3 regions of the Paenibacillus tianjinensis genome follow, and region 3 is predicted to be linked to each of the others. Evidence: predicted binding sites of a transcription regulator. Region 3 holds the regulator's gene; each other region holds the start of a gene.

Region 1 (4,885 bases), 200 kb from region 3:
TAAGCCAACTCGGAAAAAAAGGGGTTCCAGATACTGGGGAGCAGCAAGGCTACCATCTTGGACTTCTGCATTTTGAAATTCCGGGCCACTTCATTCGGAAAGTAATTCAGTTCTTGAATGGCTTCCTCTACTTTTCTGCGTGTCTTTGGTTTTACGGCGCCAGAGTTGTTAATGACTCTGGACACGGTTCCTACAGCAACGCCGGCTAAGTTGGCTACATCTTTAATGCTTGTCATTTAACACCCCCGAACTCTCTTATGAAAATTATATTATCACCAAATTGGAAACGTTTCAATAGTTAATTTGGAAACGTTTCAAAAATTTATAATCAAAGCTACTATAGTTGCTTTGATTACCTTCCTTGGTTGGATAAAACGCAAACAGTCCCGGTGAATGAAAATCTCACCGGGACTGTTTGCGCAGTTTTACAGGCTATGAAATTTTTGAGAACGAACTTATTTTAAGTTCCTAATATCAACCGCAACGGCTATACCCGCAGTTGCTGCAGGTCTTGCATCCTTCAATGTTCACCAGCGAGGCACTGCCGCAGGATGGGCAGAGGTCGCGGGACGCGGTCGAATGGCTGTGCGCCGAATGGCCGCCATGACCGTCATTCGTAGCAGCGGCAGCAGGACTACTTGATTTCAGCTCCGCGCTGAGCGCTTCATTGAAATCAAGCTCCAGGGTGGCTGCGATTGGCGCTGCCACGTGGTCATCCTGTGCGTTGTTCAGCACATGGGTTTCCAGGGCTTTAGCTACGGCGTCGGCAATGGACTCGACGCGGTTCGCACCGAAGCCGATAGCGCCGGACCCGCCGATGCCCTTGAGATGCTTGATCAGCAGCTCGACCTTCTCGCCGTGGTCACCGTAACGCAGGAACAGCGAGCAGACACGGCCGAGGGCTTCCGCCATGGCGAAGACGTCGGAGCCGGCCTTGCCGACATTCAGGAAGATTTCAGCCGGAATGCCGTCCAGATCGTTAATGGTGATATACGCCATACCGAATGGCGTGTTGATCTTATAGGTAGCGCCGCGCAGCACCTGCGGGCGCTTCTTGTATTGTTTGTCCACCACATTGGCTTGTGGTGCAGGGCTTGCTGCTACAGTTGTAGGTGCTGCTGCTACTGGAGCTGCTTCTTCTGCAGCAGGTTCTGCTGCTGGTGCATCCTTCTTGTCTTCCTTCTTCGAAGTTTCCAGCACCTGCACATCGCGGCTGCCGTCACGGTAGATCGTTACGCCTTTGCAGCCCAGATCAAAGGCCATTTCATACAGCTCGGCTGTCTCTTCGACGGTGAAGTCGGACGGGCAGTTGGCTGTTTTGGAGATGGAGCTGTCCACCCAGCGCTGTATGGCTGCCTGTGCCCGGATATGGTCTTTTGCCGACAAATCCATGGAAGTCACGAAGTACTCAGGCAGCTCTTCACCCGGATGGGCTTCCAGCCACTCCTGGGCAATCGGTACGAACTGCTCGTCGTAGCCGAGACGGCTCTGGCGGAAATATTTGAAGGCAAAGTACGGCTCGATACCAGTCGAAGTGCCGACCATTGTGCCGGTGCTGCCCGTAGGCGCCTGTGTAATCACGGTAACGTTACGCATGCCATGCTTGCGGATCGATTCGCCGACTTCCGGATAGACCTCGGTAATATTTCGCATAAATCCGCTCTGCAGATATTTCTCGGCATCAAATGCCTGGAAGGAACCCTTCTCGCCTGCGATTTCCGCCGAAGCCAGGTACGCTTCGCGGGCCATGAAGCCGTAGAGCTTGTCCAGGAACTCAAGCGATTCCGGGCTGCCGTAACGGATGTTCAGCTTGATCATCAGCTCGGCCAGACCCATAGTGCCCAGACCTACGCGGCGTTCCAGCTTCTGGTTCGCTTCATTCTCAGGGAAGTGGTAAGGCGTCTTGTCGATAACGTTATCCAGGAAACGGACAGAATAGCGGGTCGTTGTTGCCAGATCTGCCCAATCCACATCATGATTCTCCGGATCGTAGAATTTGGAGAGGTTAACGGCAGACAGATTGCATACGCCCCAGCCCGGAAGACCCTGCTCACCGCACGGATTCGTGCAGATAATCGGGTTGAAGTACCAGCTGTTGGACATTTGATTGTAATATTCCATGAACACTACACCCGGCTCAGCCGATTTCCAGGCCGATTCAATAATCGTATGCCAGACATCACGCGCTCTGACGGTACGGTAAGGAATAACCGCACGGCCGTCCGCTTTCCATTTATCCAGATCCCCGTCCCAGATTGTATCGTAGTCAGGGTCCGTTGTATCCGGGAAGACGAGCTCCCAGTCCAGATCCTCTTTGACTGCCTTCATGAAGGCATTGCTCACGCATACCGACAGGTTGGCATTGGTCACCTGGCCCATCGTCTGCTTCACAGTAATGAAATCAACTACATCCGGATGCCAGTCATTGATCATCAGCATCAGTGCGCCGCGGCGGCTGCCGCCCTGCTCAATAAGTCCCGTTGTGTAACTGAACAATCCGCCCCAGGATACTGAACCGCTCGACGAGCCGTTGACGCCTCTTACGATTGCACGGCGCGGACGCAGCGAGGACAGGTTGATCCCCACACCGCCGCCGCGGGCCATAATTTCGGTCATTTCCGAAAGGGTCTGCATGATGCCGCCGCGGCTGTCTTTGGGCGAAGGCACAACATAACAGTTAAACAGGGTCAGTTCTTCACTTGCCCCTGCACCTGCAGCAATCCGTCCGCCCGGTACAAGCTTCCAGTCATCCAGAATCGAACGGAACCGGCCTGTCCATTCTTCCTGCAGTTCAGGTGTTTTCTCTACAGAAGCCATGGCAGCGGCCAGACGGTCCCACATTTCTTCCGGAGTCTTCTCTATATTAAGCGTCAACTTTTCTACATCCGATTGCACCAGTTCCCCGCTGCGCGTCTTGACGGTAACGATCCGGCCGTTGCGCTCGACAATCTCCCCTACTTCCTTTGTCGGAAATTTGGGATCATCTTTGGTTAGAACCAGCACAACATCGCCAACCTTGGCATTGTTGCTGTCGGCATCCTTCCAGGCATAACGGTCCAAAAATATTTTCTCACTTAGCCCTTCAAGGCGCTGCTTGCGTTCCACTGTACTCAATAGAAAAACCTCCCGGTGTGTAATATGTAAATCTTCCGCTGCATGTAGTAATGTGGAGTCCTCTTGTCAATATCAAATAACCGCCAAAAGCCCTCCGTAAACAATAATTTCAAGCTTTTGTAACAATATATTGTGTGAACCAGCTTTTCAACTATACCACATATTGTATCGAAGTTCTTTTTCGAAAAAGGAAGCCTTATCGCAAAAAATCAGCATTGAGCCCCTTTTTCTCACTTTTTCTCGCTTTTTTATCAGATTCGGCACGAAAAAAAGACCCTAAAATCAGCACCTCTGCTCTACAAGAATACTTTGTATATAGAGCGTGAACTTAAGAATGTTAGCATTGCTTCATTCTTAAGTTCATCTTACAAGTTATGAATTCTCTCTTTTACGCGCATACTACTTCTACGCATTTCTTATATGAAAACCGCGCCGGAGGAGGCTGCAACATGACGCAATTATCCCGCAATTCCTTGCCGCAAGAGGGAAGCACACCTGCCCCGCTGCTGCCCGTCCCTCTGTCTTTTGAGCGAAACTGGCTGCATGATCTGGAATCGAAACTGGACAAGGGCGGACCCTGGGGGGACTGGAGATTATCCCGCCTCGCCGTACAGGGTGAACAATCCGGTCTTGTCACCAGCTTCGACGAACTGCAGTGCATGAAGCATCTTTCAGGCCTGTCCCCGCTGCCCCATCAGCTCGATACCGCCCATAAGGTGCTGTTTGAAATGTCCGGCCGGGCAATTCTCGCAGATGAGGTCGGTTTGGGCAAGACCATTGAAGCAGGACTCGTCCTCAAGGAATATCTGGTGCGGGGCCTTGTGAGCAAGGTGCTGATTCTGGTACCCGCCTCACTCGTGCTGCAATGGGTCCGGGAGCTGAATACGAAATTCGGCATCACGGCTGTCGCACAGAAAAAATCTTACTCCTGGGGCAATGACATTGTGGTGGCCTCCATGGACACCGCCAAGCGCGATCCCCATAAGGAGCTGCTGCTCAGCTCCGAATTCGACATGCTCATTATCGATGAAGCGCACAAGCTGAAGAACAAAAAATCGACCAACTATCAGTTTGTGCAGCAGCTCCGTAAAAAATACTGTCTTCTGCTCACCGCAACTCCCGTACAAAATGACCTCGGCGAGCTGTTCAATCTGATCACCCTCCTGAAGCCGGGGCAGCTCGGGAACCAGGGCGATTTTGCCGCCAACTTTGTTGTGGATAAACGCCAGCCGAAGAATGAAGTCCAGCTGCGCGGCGAGCTCTCCAAGGTCATGATCCGCAACCGTCGGGGCGAGGGTCCGGTCACCTTCACTAAGCGCAAAGTCCAAAATATACCGCTCACGCTCTCACCCGAGGAAAAGGCATTATATGACGGAGTAACGGCTTTTGTCAAAGACCAATATCAGGAATCGGGCGGCAACCTCAGCAGCATGCTCTCCCTGGTGACACTTCAGCGTGAGGTATGCAGCAGCCGGGATGCCGTATTCATTACACTGGTCAATCTGATCAAGAAGCTGCCGGCCGATTCTCCGAAGCGTGAACGGATGATGGACCTGCTGCAGAACATCCGCACTGTCAAAACGAACACGAAAGCGGAGAAAACGATGGAGCTGATCCGTGATATGAATGAAAAGGTCATCGTCTTCACGGAATACCGCGCCACGCAGGAATATCTGCTGCAATACTTCCGCGATCACGGACTGCAGTGCGTGTCCTATTCCGGCGGCATGAACCGCGGTAAGAAAGACTGGATGATGGATCTGTTCCGCGG
Region 2 (4,885 bases), 870 kb from region 3:
GCAGGCAGCCGTTATGCCGAACTGAACCAGAAGGTGCTCTCTATCGAAGAACTGCTTCGGTATCCTATTATCCTGTTCTCGCGGAGCAGCCGGGCACGTATGGCCATTACGGATTTGTTCCAGGGCTACGGATATGAGCTGAAGCCCGAATTCGAGGTCGGCAGTGTGGGACTGCTGATCGAATTTGCCCGCAAAGGCCTCGGGATCTCCTTCGTGACCCGGGAATTCGTATCCAAGGAGCTTGAAGAGGGCTCCCTCTTTGAGATCAAGCTGGATGTACAGCTTCCTCCTGCCCAGGTGGGTATGATGACGATGCGGTATATGCCGCTGACGACTGCAGCCAGCAAGTTCATCGAGCTAACCCGGAGAGCCTAATCTTGGAGAAATGCATTTAATTCTAATTTATAGGGTTAAGGAGGAAGCATAATGACTGTTGAACGTTTTCAAATCCGGGTACCTGATGAAGTACTCGATGATCTGAAGTACAGGCTGAAACATGTCCGCTGGCCGGAGCCGTTAGGACCAACCGGATGGGAAAAAGGTACTGATCTAAGCTATCTGCAATCGCTCGTTACCTATTGGCAGGAGCAATATGACTGGCGGGAACAAGAAGCCAAGCTCAACCGCTTTTCACAGTTTCGCAGTAATGTCGATGGGATAGATGTGCATTTCGTTCATGAACGCGGAAAAGGACCAAGCCCAATGCCGATTATCCTAACTCACGGATGGCCGGACAGTTATTTGCGGTACCAGAAGATTATTCCTCTGCTTACGGATCCGGCCCGTTACGGCGGTGATCCTGAGGACGCTTTCGATGTAATAGTCCCTTCACTGCCCGGATTTGGCTTCTCCAGCTGTCCGGACTATCGCGGGATCAACAATTCACGTGTTTCTGAGGTATGGGCTAAACTAATGACTGAGGAGCTCGGGTATAGAAAATTCGCTGCTGCGGGCGGGGATATCGGTTCCGGAGTGACCCGATACCTGGCATCGAACCATCCGGAACTTCTATTTGGCATCCATCTCACCGATATTGGTATTATTAGAGGCCTTATGAATCCCAATGATCAGGCAGAGCTTTCCGAGGAAGAACTGCAATATAAACGAAGTGCCCAGGAATGGATATCCCGGGAGGGCGGCTATATGACCCTTCAATCGACCAAACCTCAGACCCTTGCGTATGGACTTTCCGACTCACCTGTAGGACTCGCCGGCTGGATTATTGAAAAATTCCATGCATGGAGCGACTGTAAGGGGAACCTCCGGAACAGCTTCAGCGAAGATGAACTGCTCACGAATATCATGATTTATTGGGTTACCAATACGTTTGGGTCTACAGCCCATATATATTATGAGAATACGCATTCATTGCCGGCACTTGGCCGGATAGAGGTACCGACAGGCATTGCTATTTTACCTGCCGATGTCTTAACACCGCCCAAAGATTGGGCTATGCGCAACCTGAATATCACCCGCTGGACCTCATTGCCCCGGGGCGGGCATTTTACCGCCATGGAGGAACCTGAGCTCATGGCTGAGGATATTCGTGCCTTCTACAGACCCTTTAGAACCTGAATGGAGAAAGAATAACAGATACTCACACACAAAGATGCCCTCTGCCGCAACGCGGGGGCATCTTTGTGTGTGGATATAGTAAAGAATCAAGAATCAGATTGCTGCCTGATACGGGTGCGTCCGCTTACTTTAATTCGATGGTCTGGTTCAGATTGGACTCTTCTGTATCCTGATTCGTTAACCGTTTGAACAGGTAAGAAGCCTTTTCAGCCAGGTTACCGCTCTTCCAGTATTCAGCCGCTTCGGCGTGAACCTGAATCAGAATCACATTCGGATCATCATAGCTGGTCTTCAAAAAAGCATCATAGCCCGCATTCCAGAATTCTTTTTTCTTCTCCAAATCCTGCACGATTCTTGCTGTTCCACGGATGGATACATAGGATTTACCGGCGTATACGACATTCACTCTCGGATCATGAAGGACTTCGCCGAACTTGCTGGTATCTTTTTTCGTCAGGAACCATAAGTCTCCGTCGAATTCAACCTCCTGAGTCTTCATTGGACGGGATACCAGACCTTCCGGCGAGATCGTCGTGAACATTGCCGTATCGATCCCTTTGATAAGTTCTCTTACCGTCTCAACCGCTTCCTGATGATTATTGTTCATCGTTGACATGCTTATCGCCTCGTTTCTTCACAGTTATGGGAATAGGTTATCCAATCGTCTACCTATTATTAACCAAAGTTACAAATTTCGATCTCTTTGGCGTGCATTCTACACCTCTTTATTTATAGCAATCTGCTCTATGCACACCCTTATCAGACCTTTTCAAAGAGGAAAATCCTGTAGCACTTATATTGACTTTCCAACATATAGTGATTAAAATAAGGAACGCACACTAAATATAGTGTGATAATCATTTTTAGCCTATCTAGCAATGGTTCCAGGCTTCTATCCTATTAAAAATTGCAGCAATATTTACAGGAGGACTGACACGATGCTGGTCGCATACGATTCAAAAACGGGGAACGTCAAACGGTTCATCAGCAAGCTTAAGCTGCCGGCTGTGCAGATCGAGGAGCATATGACGATAGACGAGCCTTATGTACTAATTACATACACCACCGGCTTTGGACAGATTCCAGAGAAAGTGTCTGCTTTTTTGAGTAACAATTACAGCAATCTGAAAGGCATCGCTGCCAGCGGCAATAAGAACTGGGGCGAGCTGTTCGCCCATAGCGCGGATTTGATAGCAGACCGGTACAATGTGCCCGTCATTGGGAAATTTGAATTATCCGGTACATTTGGCGATGTGGAGCGGATTAAACAGGAGGTGAGCCGGGTTGCGGCATATTGAACTGAACAACATGTTGATGAAGCGGGACGAGAGCGGCTTCTTTCAATTAAATAAAGACCTTGAGGCGGTAGCCGAATTCATGCGTGACGTGGAGCGGCGGAGCCTGGTGTTTGCAGATACTAAAGCCAAGGTTGATTACATGATCGAACAGGACTTTTATGAAAACTTTTACTTACAGTACAGTGTGGCTGAGATTGAGGAAGTCTACCGGATTACCCACAGCTATAACTTTACCTTCCCCTCTTATATGGCGGCATCGAAGTTCTATACGGACTATGCTGTAAAAAGCAATGACCGCAAGCAATATCTGGAGCATTATCCGGACCGTGTGGCTGCTGTAGCACTTCACCTGGGACGCGGCAACGCTGAGACCGCCGGGGTACTCGCCCGTTCGATGATGGAACAGCGTCTGCAGCCGGCAACGCCCACCTTCCTGAATGCCGGTAAAAGCCGGCGCGGCGAGCTCGTCTCCTGCTTCCTGATCGAGATGGATGATTCGCTTAATTCCATTAACTATGTACTGAATACCTGCATGCAGCTGTCTAAGATCGGCGGCGGTGTAGCCGTTAACCTGTCCAAGCTCCGCTCGCGCGGGGAGACGATCAAGGGTGTCGAGGATGCGGCTAAGGGCATTATGCCGGTGCTCAAGCTGATGGAGGACGGCTTCTCTTATGCCGATCAGATGGGTCAGCGTAAAGGCTCCGGTGCAGCCTACTATAATATTTTTGGATGGGATGTTCTGGAATTCCTCGACAGCAAGAAAATTAACGCTGACGAGAAAACAAGGCTTAAAACCCTCTCCATCGGCCTGATCATACCGAACCGCTTCTACCAGCTGGCTAAGGATAATGAACCGCTGTATGTATTTGCCCCATATACTGTGTACAAGGCTTATGGAATACACCTGGATGACATGGATCTGGATGACATGTACGATAAGCTGCTGGCCGATCCGCGTGTGAAGAAGAAAAAGGCAATGAATGCACGGGATATGCTGACCAAAATCGCCATGATTCAGCTGGAATCCGGCTATCCGTATATTATGAACAAGAGCAACGCGAATGAAGCGCATGCCCTGAAAAATGTCGGCCAGATCAAGATGTCCAACCTCTGTACGGAAATCTTCCAGCTGCAGGAAACCTCGGAGATTAACGATTACGGGCAAGAGGATATCATCCGCCGTGATGTAAGCTGCAATCTGGCTTCCCTTAATATTGTTAATGTTATGGAGCATGGCAAAATCCGTGAATCCGTGCATGAAGGCATGATCGCCCTCACCGCCGTTAGCGATATGACCAGCGTCTCCAACGCCCCTGGTGTAGCCAAAGCAAACAAAGAAATGCACTCTGTCGGCCTCGGTGTCATGAATCTCCACGGTTATCTGGCCAAGAACAATATCGCCTATGAAAGCGAACAGGCCCGTGATTTTGCCCGGACCTTCTTCATGACCATGAACTATCATTCACTGGAAAAGAGCATGGAAATTGCTGCGGCAACCGGCCGCTCTTTCCAGGGGTTTGAGGCATCCGATTATGCTTCCGGAGTTTATTTCGAACGTTACCTGACTACGGATTACCGTCCGGTTACGTCAAGAGTGCAGGAGCTGTTCGGGGATATGTATATTCCTTCACCTGCTGACTGGGAACAACTGCGGGATAAGGTAAAGGCAAACGGCCTCTACCATGCTTACCGGTTAGCGATTGCACCGACAGCGAGCATTTCCTACATTCAGAATGCCACTTCCAGCGTGATGCCGATTGTGGAGCAGATTGAAACACGGACTTATGCCAATTCAACTACGTACTATCCGATGCCCTACCTGCGGCCGGATAATGTGTTCTTCTATAAATCGGCTTACCAGATGGACCAGTTCAAGGTGATTGACCTGATCGCGGAGATTCAGCCGCACATCGATCAGGGTATCTCGACGGTTCTGCATGTTAACAGCGATGTATCTACACGGGAGCTGGCCCGCTCTTACCTGTACGCTGCCCATAAAGGCCTGAAGTCGC
Region 3 (4,885 bases):
AATGCTGAATCAAGGTAACGGAAAGGGGCGGATGTATCCGCCGGACTTCCGTTTCTTCACGGGAGGGATTGCGGGTGATCAGCCCATTGTTTTCACTTTTACTGCTGGCCTTTGCGCTAAGTTTGGACGGTTTTGGTGTAGGCATTACATATGGATTGCGTAAAATGAAGATACCGCTGCTCTCCATTCTGATTATCTCGCTTTGTTCGGGGATAGTTATTTGTGTCTCTATGCAGGTAGGTGTACTGTTAGCAAAGGTTGTCTCACCGGATGCCGCCTCCATGATTGGAGCGGTTATTCTCGTCTTAATGGGATGCTGGTCTCTGATTCAGATGCTGATGCAAAAGGAACGGGAGCACAATCCGCAGGAATTGGAGACACAACCTGTTTCTTTAAAAGAAGAGTCCGTGAATCCCGCCGAAGACTGGCCCCATAAATCAGCAGTTTTTTCATTGGAGCTGCGGCATTTGGGAGTAGTGATACAGATTCTCCGGACGCCTTCTTCCGCCGACATGGATGACTCAGGAAGTATTTCCTCGATGGAGGCGGTGATCCTCGGTATTGCGTTGTCACTGGACGCTTTTGGTGCGGGGCTTGGTGCTGCGTTGCTAGGGTTTGGTCCGGTCCCGACTTCCCTGATGATCGCCCTGTTCAGCGGAACCTTTTTACTGCTGGGAATGAAAACCGGTCTAAAGCTGTCGGGGAGCTTCTGGATGAAGCATGCAGCTGCTCTGCCGGCGTTATTATTAATTGCTATGGGAATAATGAAGCTGTTATGAGGTGAGTACATGATTATGGGCTTAACCGGAGGCATTGCTTCCGGAAAAAGCACCGTCTCCGCATTATTTGTAGCTAAAGGAGCACGGCTCGTCGATGCTGATGTAATCGCAAGAGGAGTCATGCTCCCGGGGCATCCCGTGCTGGCTGCTGCTGTGGAGCATTTTGGCCAAACCATATTATTGCCGGACGGCACACTGAACCGGGCTGCGCTGGGAGAAATCGTCTTTCATGACCAGGCTGCTCTGCAGGTGCTGAATAACCTGACACATCCTGCAATTCGTCAGGAGATCAAAGAAACAATGTATGAGCTGGAAGAAGAAAATCCGCTGTCACTGATTGTCGTGGACATACCGTTGCTCTACGAATCAGCGCTGGACAATCTGTTCAAGAAGATAACCGTTGTGTATGTACCCCGGGAGGTGCAGCTAGTCCGCCTAATGGAGCGTAACGGATTATCTCTTGAGCAAGCCACAGGCAGGCTGGATGCCCAGATGGATATCGAAGAGAAGCGCAGAAGAGCGGATTACGTTATCGACAACAGCGGCGAGCTTACCCATACTGAACAACAGGTAGCAGCGCTATGGGACAGGCTGGGGTTATCATGAGCTGGCTTCGTAAAAAAAGAGTACTGCTCATGTTATTCTTAGGCTTTACCGCAATTCTGTTCCTGAGCACCAACTGGATGTCTTTGTTTTATCCCATACATTATAAGAATGAAATCCGTAAGCACAGTATCACGTATGAGATGGACCCGTTTCTGGTGGCAGCCATTATTCGTGTGGAGACCAATTTTAAGACAGGCCGGGAATCCAGAAAAGGCGCACTGGGCCTCATGCAGCTCATGCCGGACACGGCTAAATGGGCGCTTGAGAAGGCCAAGCTTCCCGATGTGTCGCTGGACGAGCTGAAGGAGGAGCCCTCGGCAAATATTGAGCTGGGAACCTGGTACTTATCCTCGCTCTCCCGCCAGTTTGAAGGCAACCGCACAGCAGTAATCGCTGCATACAATGCGGGACCCGGTAAAGTGCAGCGCTGGCTGGATGATGGTGACTGGGACGGCACCGAGGGTTCTGTGAAGGATATTCCGTTCGGCGAGACCCGGCACTACGTTCAGCGCGTAATTTATTATTATAATCAGTACACGGAGATTTACAGCGAGTTCTAAAAAAAGAAGTATTAAACGGCGATTAGCCGTTTAATACTTCTTAGGCAAGCTTATTGGGGACAGGTTATTTGAATTGACCTGCCAGGGACTGTTCAGCCAGAGTTACAAGACGTTTAGTGATGTAACCACCGATCGAACCGTTTTCGTAAGAAGTTTTATTGCCTTGGTATCCGTCTGGGGAAAGAGTGATACCTAATTCCTGGGCAACTTCAAATTTAAGTTGTTCCAAGGCACCGCGTGAATTTGGGACTACAAGGTTGTTGGAGCTGCTGCTTTGGCTCATTGCTGTTCACCTCCTATCGGTTGGTAACTGTATTATGTGCTGCTCTCGCCAGATTCATAACAACAATAAAACGGTGTTTTATGGAAATAAGAATTACAGCTTCAAAACCTGAATGTGGCCGCTACGGCCTCCTATATTAGTGGAAAAGGAAGTGACCTGAGCTTATGAAATGCCCTTACTGCGATCACACGAATACCAAAGTGCTTGACTCGCGTCCGGCCAACGAGAATAAATCCATCCGGCGCAGGCGTGAATGCGAGCGCTGCAGCAAGCGTTTTACTACCTTCGAGATGATTGAAGAGACCCCGCTGATCGTAATCAAAAAGGACGGCAGCCGCGAAGAATTCAGCCGTGACAAAATCCTGCGCGGCCTGATCCGCGCCTGTGAGAAGCGTCCTGTGTCAGTAGAGCGCCTGGAATCCATTGTCTCCGAGGTTGAGAAGTCGCTGCGCGGCATCGCCTTAGCGGAAATAGAGAGCCGCCAAATTGGCGAGCTGGTGATGGAGCAGCTCTATCCTGTGGATGAAGTTGCATACGTCCGCTTCGCGTCTGTATACCGCCAGTTTAAGGACATCAACATGTTCATGAAGGAATTGAAGGGACTGCTGTCTAAGAACACAGGAGAGCTGGAGGGTCTATAGAGCTTCTCCTAAAACTTTTTTATAAAAGTGTTGACACCGAGGGCGATTTTTTATATTATATAGAAGTCGCCTACGGAACTTAATGTTCACGAAGCGAGTGAGCTTACGGCTCACAACTGATTTTAGAATACATAATGTAGTTCTAAAGTATGCATTATGGGGCCATAGCTCAGCTGGGAGAGCGCATCGCTGGCAGCGATGAGGTCAGGGGTTCGATCCCCCTTGGCTCCACCAATAACATCATACGGACTCTTAGCTCAGTTGGTAGAGCAGTAGACTCTTAATCTATTTGTCCAGGGTTCGAGCCCCTGAGAGTCCATTTATGTAGAAACGGCAGCGATGCCGTTTTTTTTGCTGTTTCGGGGAGGTAGAGGGTTAGCCAACACCATCTACCAATTACGCTCGGCTGCTCGCTAACCCCGAAATCCAACTTCAGACTAACAGATACCCCTCCCTGAATTCCTTACGGACCCCACAGACCTTATTTTCTCAAATCAGCACATTTAGCAAAGCTAACGGACCGTAGCGCGCTTATTCCTTTCCATCGGGCAATATTTCGCACGAATATATGCAAATAACTGCATCTGAGTCCGTAAGAGAGACGAAATGGCGTTTTTGCTGATAATAAGGTCTCCTCGGTCCGTAGCGATTCATTCGACTCCTCCAACACTACGATGACTGTGAAATTTTAGTCCAGTCCAATCCGAAGTCACTGATTAGTCAACAATCGACCCATTGATCCACCGACCCACTGCCCCTCCACACCGCCCCCCAACCCCCAACCCCAGTCCCATCGTTCTACCTACCTAACGCTTTCCTAGTTCACCCTCAGTTGATATGTACGATTTCGCAGCTGTCCGCCGCCTGCAACATCCAGTAATTGCAGTTGAACCAATTCATGCAGAATTCGTCTGGCGTGTCTATCTGTAACATTGAGATGGTGCGCAAGTTCCAAAGGTGTGAATGCCCTAAGCAGACGCCTCGCGAACCGCAGAGTCTCCGCCTCCAGCCAAGTTAAGGTTGACGAAACATCGGTCGCGATGAATTTGCCTATAAAAGAGAGCACCAGCTGCTGGCACTGTTTTGGTTCCTCTACAATAGAAGGATAAGCAATGGGGAGAAAGGTCCAGCCATCCAGGGCAAGCAGGCAATGCCGGCGGCATAAATCCTTGAATCTCCTGACATCCAGATCTCTAGCATGGGGTCCATACCCTTGAATCTCAATCCCGCCCTTCACCCCTCCAGGCATATAAGCCAAATCCAGATAGCGGTAACCGTTATTGAAATCACGTACTTCCCACTCCGGAAACAGATGATCCAAATTCCCGATTGCCGGAAACCATACCGTTCGCAGGAATTCTATTGTCCCGTGGCCTAATCCTTTGCCGAGTAACTCCTTTCGCCTGTGGTTGCTCTCATTCTTCAGATTGCTCTGTAACCATTCCTCATATTGCTGTTCGAATCGCGGCATCCTCATAGTCCTCCATTAACGCTCGAGTGAACGTTGTTTTTGGCGCAAAAAAGCCGCTTCCTTACAACTCCCCCGCAAATAAACCTCAGGCGGCTGTTGTATGAAAGCGGCGTGTACTTCACGACTTATGCTTCTAATTATATCGCGAATGAAAAAGTGATTCAATTGGTTAAAATCCCTTCCGTATTCTCATAGATATTCATCACCACCTGCTGGATCGGCAGTTCCTTGACTGAAATGTCAGTGAAGCGGTGCTTCCGGGAGATGTCTTCCAGAAAATCACTAATGGAAATCTGGGCCGTGTCCACTTCTAGTGTAATTTGAAAATCCGACGGCCGGTCGACTACCTTCGTATAGGCGTTATCGAAGACGGTTTTACCGGCAGAGTCGACAAAAGTAAAGCTGACCCGCTTCTTCTCCCCGAGAAACAGCTTCAGCCGCTGCAGCGAATTATCAAAGACTTTATCCCCATGATTAATGACAATAACCCGGTGGGCTAGCTCCTCCACATCCTCAAGGTCATGAGTAGTCAGAATACAGGTCAT

What was found. Region 3 encodes NrdR, which represses ribonucleotide reductase genes. Its sites were predicted from a motif close to AACACNATATATNGTGTT; they were not measured.
Region 1: a site for NrdR is predicted at 3,234-3,251, ahead of JRJ22_RS09990 (adenosylcobalamin-dependent ribonucleoside-diphosphate reductase). Genes of this name have one in related genera too.
Region 2: a site for NrdR is predicted at 2,411-2,428, ahead of nrdI (class Ib ribonucleoside-diphosphate reductase assembly flavoprotein NrdI). Genes of this name have one in related genera too.

The regions. Positions count from the first base shown of each region.
Region 1 covers NZ_CP070969.1:2,293,381-2,298,265, reverse strand. Annotated here, with positions in the region: gene JRJ22_RS09995 (LacI family DNA-binding transcriptional regulator) at 1-236, opposite strand, end outside; gene JRJ22_RS09990 (adenosylcobalamin-dependent ribonucleoside-diphosphate reductase) at 475-3,114, opposite strand; gene JRJ22_RS09985 (DEAD/DEAH box helicase) at 3,564-4,885, shown strand, end outside.
Region 2 covers NZ_CP070969.1:2,955,720-2,960,604, reverse strand. Annotated here, with positions in the region: gene JRJ22_RS13085 (LysR family transcriptional regulator) at 1-375, shown strand, start outside; gene JRJ22_RS13080 (epoxide hydrolase family protein) at 427-1,575, shown strand; gene JRJ22_RS13075 (pyridoxamine 5'-phosphate oxidase family protein) at 1,700-2,191, opposite strand; gene nrdI (class Ib ribonucleoside-diphosphate reductase assembly flavoprotein NrdI) at 2,514-2,873, shown strand; gene nrdE (class 1b ribonucleoside-diphosphate reductase subunit alpha) at 2,860-4,885, shown strand, end outside.
Region 3 covers NZ_CP070969.1:2,090,487-2,095,371, forward strand. Annotated here, with positions in the region: gene JRJ22_RS08985 (manganese efflux pump) at 75-779, shown strand; gene coaE (dephospho-CoA kinase) at 789-1,385, shown strand; gene JRJ22_RS08995 (lytic transglycosylase domain-containing protein) at 1,382-1,945, shown strand; gene JRJ22_RS09000 (alpha/beta-type small acid-soluble spore protein) at 2,010-2,228, opposite strand; gene nrdR (transcriptional regulator NrdR) at 2,393-2,869, shown strand; tRNA gene JRJ22_RS09010 (tRNA-Ala) at 3,028-3,103, shown strand; tRNA gene JRJ22_RS09015 (tRNA-Lys) at 3,116-3,188, shown strand; gene JRJ22_RS09020 (transcriptional regulator) at 3,687-4,340, opposite strand; gene JRJ22_RS09025 (ABC transporter ATP-binding protein) at 4,502-4,885, opposite strand, start outside.